Regions from separate parts of the Arthrobacter sp. YAF16 genome, predicted to be linked through region 2. Evidence: riboswitches for the same ligand, from Rfam matches in the RefSeq annotation. Region 2 holds a riboswitch; each other region holds the start of a gene.
The links. A riboswitch is a leader RNA that binds a small molecule or an ion and turns the genes downstream of it on or off. The one in region 2 is predicted to bind S-adenosylmethionine.
Positions count from the first base shown of each region.

Region 1: it holds a riboswitch for S-adenosylmethionine, as region 2 does, so the genes downstream of both, metX (homoserine O-acetyltransferase MetX) here and AB4Y91_RS00220 (DUF1737 domain-containing protein) in region 2, are expected to answer to the same signal.
Region 3: it holds a riboswitch for S-adenosylmethionine, as region 2 does, so the genes downstream of both, AB4Y91_RS16580 (bifunctional o-acetylhomoserine/o-acetylserine sulfhydrylase) here and AB4Y91_RS00220 (DUF1737 domain-containing protein) in region 2, are expected to answer to the same signal.

Region 1 covers NZ_JBFRDC010000013.1:23,079-25,269, reverse strand. Annotated here, with positions in the region: gene AB4Y91_RS16590 (MFS transporter) at 1-78, opposite strand, end outside; gene metX (homoserine O-acetyltransferase MetX) at 250-1,416, opposite strand; SAM riboswitch class IV at 1,428-1,543, opposite strand; gene AB4Y91_RS16580 (bifunctional o-acetylhomoserine/o-acetylserine sulfhydrylase) at 1,728-2,191, opposite strand, start outside.
Region 2 covers NZ_JBFRDC010000001.1:48,209-50,399, reverse strand. Annotated here, with positions in the region: gene AB4Y91_RS00225 (aminodeoxychorismate lyase) at 1-724, shown strand, start outside; SAM riboswitch class IV at 846-960, shown strand; gene AB4Y91_RS00220 (DUF1737 domain-containing protein) at 975-1,292, shown strand; gene AB4Y91_RS00215 (rhodanese-like domain-containing protein) at 1,289-1,735, shown strand; gene AB4Y91_RS00210 (O-succinylhomoserine sulfhydrylase) at 1,732-2,191, shown strand, end outside.
Region 3 covers NZ_JBFRDC010000013.1:20,831-23,021, reverse strand. Annotated here, with positions in the region: gene AB4Y91_RS16580 (bifunctional o-acetylhomoserine/o-acetylserine sulfhydrylase) at 1-796, opposite strand, end outside; SAM riboswitch class IV at 859-974, opposite strand; gene AB4Y91_RS16575 (VOC family protein) at 1,187-1,825, shown strand; gene AB4Y91_RS16570 (CPBP family intramembrane glutamic endopeptidase) at 1,953-2,191, opposite strand, start outside.

The sequences.
Region 1 (2,191 bases), on a different contig from region 2:
CGTTACTACCTTCTTCAGGCCGGACGTCTTGACGTCGGGCTCCTCTGCGCGCCTTGCGGCGGCGTTTTCCGTGCTCATGCGAACTCCTTCGGTGTCGTCGTCGACACCCTGTGGACCATTAGGTTGACTACGTGTGTGTGAGTTGGAACACACGGCGTCATTCTCCACGAGTATGGACTTCGATCGAGGCAAGCTCAACGACTAATCGCGCAGAGTGCGTCTGCAAAAATGCACACACGGCGGTGCCGGCTAGGCGAAGAAGTTGCCCCGGAGCTGCTCGCTGAGCTGGCCGATTTCGGTCAGGAAGCCGTCGTGGCCGATCGGGGCCTCGATGACGTGCACGGGGACCTCCCCCGGCAGGGCGTCGGCGAGCTCTCGGGATTGGGCGGGAAAGTACAGCCGGTCCGAGTCCACGGCCGCCACGAAGAACTCCGCGGTGGCCAGGGAGACGGCCTGCTCCAGGCTTCCCCGGCCGCGGCTCACGTCGTGGCTCATGAGCGCCTCGGTGATGGCGATGTAGCTGTTGGCGTCGAAGCGTCGCACCAGCTTGTTGCCCTGGTGGTCCAGGTAGCTCTCCACCTGGTAGCGCCCACGGCCGGCCAGCGACCCGGCCTCCAGCGGGGCCTCGGCCGCCTGGGCGTTGCGTCCGAAGCGCCCGTCCAGCTCGGCTGCGGAACGGTAGGTGATGTGCGCGATCCGGCGCGCGAGGGCCAGTCCGGCGTGCGGTTCCGGGCCGCCGTAGTAGTCGCCGCCGTTGAAGTTGGGGTCCTGGCGGATTGCCAGGGTCTGGGCCTGGGCGAAGGCGATCTGTTCGGCGGTGCTGCTGGCGCCGACCGAAATCACGGCGCAGCGCTGCACCCGCGCCGGGTAGGTCACCGCCCACTCCAGCGCGCGCGCTCCCCCGAGCGAGCCGCCGAGCACGGCATACCAGCTGCTGATCCCCAGCGCGTCGGCGAGCCGGGCTTCCGCCGCGGTGCTGTCCCGGAGGGTGACCAGCGGGAAGCGCGAGCCCCAGGGCCGGCCGTCCGGGGCCGGCGTGGAGGGCCCGGTGGAGCCGTAGCAGCCGCCGAGGATGTTGATGGAGACCACGAAGTACTTGTCCGTGTCCACCGGGGCGCCGGGGCCTGCCAGTTCCTCCCACCAGCCCGGTTCCTCGCCGGCGCCGCGGGTCACGTGGGTGTCGCCGGTCAGGGCGTGCTCGATCAGCACCGCATTGGAGGCATCGGCGTTCAGCGTCCCCCAGGTCTCGTAGGCGAGGGTGACCTCGGGCAGGGTGGCACCGGATTCAAGGGCCAGGGAACCGATCGGGAGGTACTGCACCGTCCCGTCGGGAACAGCACCGTCGGGAACAGCGCCGTCGGGAACAGTGGAGGGTTTGCTTTCGGGTACACCCGTGCGGGTGACGGCAATCGTCATGTGAGGACCTAACTTCGCGCTTGCCCGCCGTCAGCTGACCGGCAGGCCAGGTCTTCACCCGGGGCACCCCGCCGCAAATGGAGGGTTGCCGGCCAGCAAGCCGGGGCTGTCACTGGCACTCATGACCTGCGTCGATTCTACGAAACACGGCCGCGCAAGCGCGAAGATTGTGACGGCTGTGTGACAGCCGGACCCGTCAACACCGCAGTTTCCCCACCTTTGACAGACGCGCCCGGCGGGTCGCCCCGAAGTGTCGGCGATTCCCGGGGCCATCCCCGCAAAGGTGGGGAAATTCGGCGTGCTGCGTGACCTCAGGCGTTCTTGGCCGCCCGGAAGCCGGCATCGAGGTCCGCGATGATGTCGTCGATGTGCTCGAGGCCCACCGAGAGCCGGACCAGGCCGGGATTGACGCCGGCGACCGCCTGCTGCTCCGGCGAGAGCTGGCTGTGCGTGGTCGACGCCGGGTGGATGACCAGCGAGCGCACGTCACCGATGTTCGCCACATGGGAGTGCAGCTCGAGGGCGTCGACGAAGCGTTTGCCGGCCTCCGCTCCCCCTGCGAGGTTGAACGCGACGACGGCGCCGGTCCCCTTCGGGCCGTACTTCCGGCCGCGCTCGTACCAGGGGCTGGACGGCAGCCCGGCGTAGGCGACGGATTCGACGTCGTCCCTGGCTTCCAGCCATTCGGCCACCCGCAGGGCGTTGGCGACGTGCCGTTCCACCCGCAGGCTCAGCGTCTCGATCCCCTGGGCGATGAGGAAGGCGTTGAACGGCG
Region 2 (2,191 bases):
GCGGCGCGCGATCGAGACCGCGGTCAGCGAATACCGCGGCCGGGCCGCCACGGCGGTCGGAGCCGCCGGCGACGGGGCCGGCGGAGCGGACGAGGTCGTGGTGAAGCTGCTCGCCAGCCGCGGCGTGGAGGGCGCGGCCACGCCGACGTGCTGGGTGCAGGCCTCCCCGCCGCCGGAAGCCGGCCGCCGGCAGCGCGAGACCGGCATCGACGTCATCCTGCTGGACCGCGGCTACGACAGCGAGGTGGGCGAACGCGCCCCGTGGCTGCTGCTGGGCGCCAAGACCCTGTCCTACGCGGTCAACATGGCGGCGCTCCGGTACGCCCACCACCAGGGCGCGGACGACGTCATCTTCACCTCCGCCGACGGCCGGGTCCTGGAGGGCCCGACGTCGACCGTGCTGCTGGCGCACCTGGAGACCAGCGACGACGGCGCCGGCGGCGTCCGCACCGTGCGCCGGCTGATCACCCCGCAGCTGGACAGCGGAATCCTCCCGGGCACCTCGCAGGGCGCCCTGTTCACCGCGGCCAAGGCCGCCGGGTGGGAGCTCGGCTACGGCCCGCTGGTACCTGCCGATCTGTACGACGCCGACGCCGTCTGGCTCATCTCAAGCATCCGGCTCCTCGCCCCGGTGAACCACATCGACGGCAAGGAGATCGGCACCCCCGAACTGCGGCGGCAGCTCACGGCCGAGCTCAACGAACTGTTCGCCACGATCGAGTAGGATCCGGCCGGTCCCGGGTGATGCTGCTCCGCCCCCGGAAAGGTGCCATGCCAGCGTCCGCGTGACTTAACATGACGACGCCGCCGGTGCCGCCGGCGTCGTAAGTGCTACGTTTTTGGGGAGTAATGAGACCCGGCGCCAAGCCCTGACTGGCCGGTCGGCAACCCTCCCTTTCGCGGCGGGGTGCCTCAGGTGAATACTCGGCATATCGACCATTCGAGCTGCAAGCGTGAAAGTAAGGAGATCCGTCGTGCCCGACGCATCCGCACCCGCTGTGCCCGCCACAGCCCCAGCCCAATCCCCCGCCGCACCCGGACCCGCCGAGGAAAGACTGGCGTACCGGCTGTTCACCGGGCCCGATGACCGCAGCTTCTGCGAGCGCGTTTCGGCCGCCCTGGCCGAGGGCTACGTCCTGCACGGCAGCCCCTCCGCCACCTTCAACGGCAGCACCGTGATCGTGGCCCAGGCCGTCGTGCTGCCGGCCGCGATCGCGAGCGCCGACGCCGCCGTCGCCAACGCGGTGGATGAGCTCGACGGCGCCGAGTTCACCGGCGAGGGCCACGCATGAGTTACGCCGGAGACCTGAGCCCGCAGGAAGCCTGGGCCAAGGTCGGGGCGGGCGCCATCCTGGTGGACGTCCGCACCGAGGCGGAATGGTCGCAGATCGGCGTCCCGGTCACCGGGGCCGGCACCGAAGACCGGCAGGCTCCGCTCTTCGTCCAGTGGACCCTGGCCGGCGGAGCCCCCAACCCGCGTTTCCTGGAGCAACTGCAGCAGCAACTCCAGCGGCAACTGCGGCAGCACGCGCCTGGCGCCACGGCGGCCGAGCTCATCTTCCTGTGCCGTTCCGGCGCCCGCTCGGTCGCCGCCGCGAACGCCGCCACGGCGGCCGGCTTCACCGCCTACAACGTCCTCGAGGGCTTCGAAGGCGAACCGGGCCCGACCGGCGCCCGGACCGTGAACGGCTGGAAGAACCACGGCCTGCCGACCAACCTGGAAAGCACTAAGTGAGCTTCAATCCCAATGCCCAGGGCTGGAGCCCGGACACCCAGGCCGTCCGCGGCGGACTCGACCGCACCGGGTTCCAGGAAACCACCGAACCGATCTTCCTGAACTCGGGCTTCGTCTACGAATCCGCCGCCGCGGCTGAGCGCGCCTTCACCGGCGAGGACGAACGGTTTGTCTATTCCCGCTACGGCAACCCCTCGGTGGCCACCTTCCAGGAACGCCTCCGGCTGTTGGAGGGAACCGAGGCGTGCTTTGCGACGGCGTCGGGCATGTCAGCGGTGTTCACCGCGCTCGGGGCATTGCTGGGGGCCGGCGACCGCGTGGTCGCCGCCCGCTCGCTCTTCGGATCCTGCTTCGTCATCCTCAATGAGATCCTGCCGCGCTGGGGCGTGGAGACAGTCTTCGTGGACGGCCCGGACCTAGAGCAGTGGCGGTCGGCGCTGGCCGTGCCGACGACGG
Region 3 (2,191 bases), on a different contig from region 2:
GGTTCGCTCCCAGCGCCCCGTCCGCCCCGAGGTCGCGGGCATAGACCAGGCCGTTGTACGTGGGATCCGGGGTGTTGAAGCCGGGGAAGCGCTCCGGGTCCTTGCCGAAGTCAAAGTTGCCGGAGTCGACGATCACGCCGGCAATCGCGGCACCGTGTCCGCCGAGATACTTGGTGGCCGAATGCACCACGATGTCGGCGCCCCACTCGATCGGGCGGATCAGGTAGGGGGTGGAGAGGGTGTTGTCCACGATCAGCGGCACCCCGGCCCGGTGGGCGACGTCCGCGACGCCTTCGATGTCCAGCACGTCCTGGCGGGGGTTGGAGACCACCTCGCCGAAGAACAGCTTGGTGTTCGGCTGCACGGCATCGCGCCACTGCTCAAGGTTGTCCGGGTCCTCCACGAACGTCACGGAGATACCGAACTTCTTCAGCGTGTGGGCCAGCAGGTTGTAGGTCCCGCCATAGAGGCTGGGGCTGGCGACGACGTGGTCTCCTGCCTCGGCGATGTTGAGGATCGCGAAGGTTTCGGCGGCCTGGCCGGAACTGAGCAGGAGCGCCCCAAGGCCGCCCTCCAGGCTCGCGACCCGCTGTTCCACCGCGTCCTGGGTGGGGTTGCCGATCCGGGTGTAGATGGGGGCGAGCTCGGCGAGCGCGAACCGGTTGGCGGCGCTCTCTGCACTGGGGAAGACGAACGACGTCGTCTGGTAGATCGGCAGCGACCGCGCGCCGGTGGCGGAGTCCGGCTCCTGGCCGGCGTGGATCTGGCGGGTTTCAAAGGACCAGGCGTTGGACATCGGAGAGCTCCCTAATGACTGGGCACAGGCCGCCCCTGGCCTCTGGGGCCGGAACGGCTCTGGCGCCGCGCTTGCCTGCCGGCGGACGCCGGCGGGCCAGGTCTTCACCCGGGGCACCCCACCGCGCAAGGAGGGTTGCCGGCCAGCAAGCCGGGGCTCGATGCTGGCGCTCATGACCTGGCTTCAGTCTACGAACGCGCCATTACGCCTGGATAGCTTTGTGACGAAAATGAAGAACGGCCCCACCACCGCCCGGCGCACGCCCGGGAGCCGGAAAGTGCCGTGGTTCTGGCCGGGCAAATCCGCGCGGTGAGCTCCGGAAAATGACATCCCATCACGGTAAGGGCAGCCTAAGCTGAGAGCTCCATCACAAAGTGCCAAGATGAGGGCATGCGCATGGATCACGTCTCTTACGCCTGTGAACAAGATGGCCTGGCTGCCACCACCGAACGTATTGCGACCGCCCTCGGGGTCGAAGCCGTCAAGGGCGGAATACACCCCCGGTTCGGGACCCGCAACATGATTATCCCGCTTGCCGGGCACAAGTACCTCGAGGTCGTGGAGGTCCTGGACCACCCGGCCTCCGACAAGGCGCCGTTCGGGCAGGCAGTCCGCGCCCGCTCGGCCGCCGGCGGTGGCTGGATGGGCTGGTGCGTCGAGGTTGACGACCTGGCACCGTTTGAGGAGCGGCTGGGCCGCTCCGCCGTCAACGGCAACCGCAAGTTCCCCGACGGCCGCGAACTGGTCTGGAAGCAGATCGGCATCCTGGGCCTGATCGCGGATCCGCAGGTCCCCTACATGTTGAAGTGGGAAGGCGACCCCGCCCTGCACCCGTCCAACGCCTATGAGAGCAATGTGAAGATGTCTGCCCTCACGATCGCGGGCTCGGCCGAGCGGGTCACCGAGTGGCTGGGTGAACCGGTCGAGAAGCCGCTGGAGGACGTGGACGTGAACTGGCTGGCCCCGCACGGGACGCCGGGAATCCTGTCCGTCACCTTCGAAACCGATTCCGGAGCCGTCACGATCTGACGCTTCCTGCCCGAAAAACTTCGGCCGCCAGCAGCGGGTGCCAATGATGCCACCCACCGCTGGCGGCCGAAACACTTTAACCCGTCGCCGGCGGCGGGCCACTGGGGGCAACGCGGGTTATGCCTGCTCAGCCCAGGCCGATCGCCTTGCCGAAGAGGCTGAATCCGACGAAGGCCACGATGTCCAGCAGCGCATGCGCAATCACCAGCGGCATCACCCGGCGCGTCTTCGTGTAGATCAGCGCGAAGATGACGCCCATGACGGCGTTTCCGATGAACGGCCCGAAGCCCTGGTAGAGGTGGTAGCTGCCGCGCAGCATCGAACTGGCGAAGATCGCCAGCGGCATGCCCCAGCCGAACTTGCCGA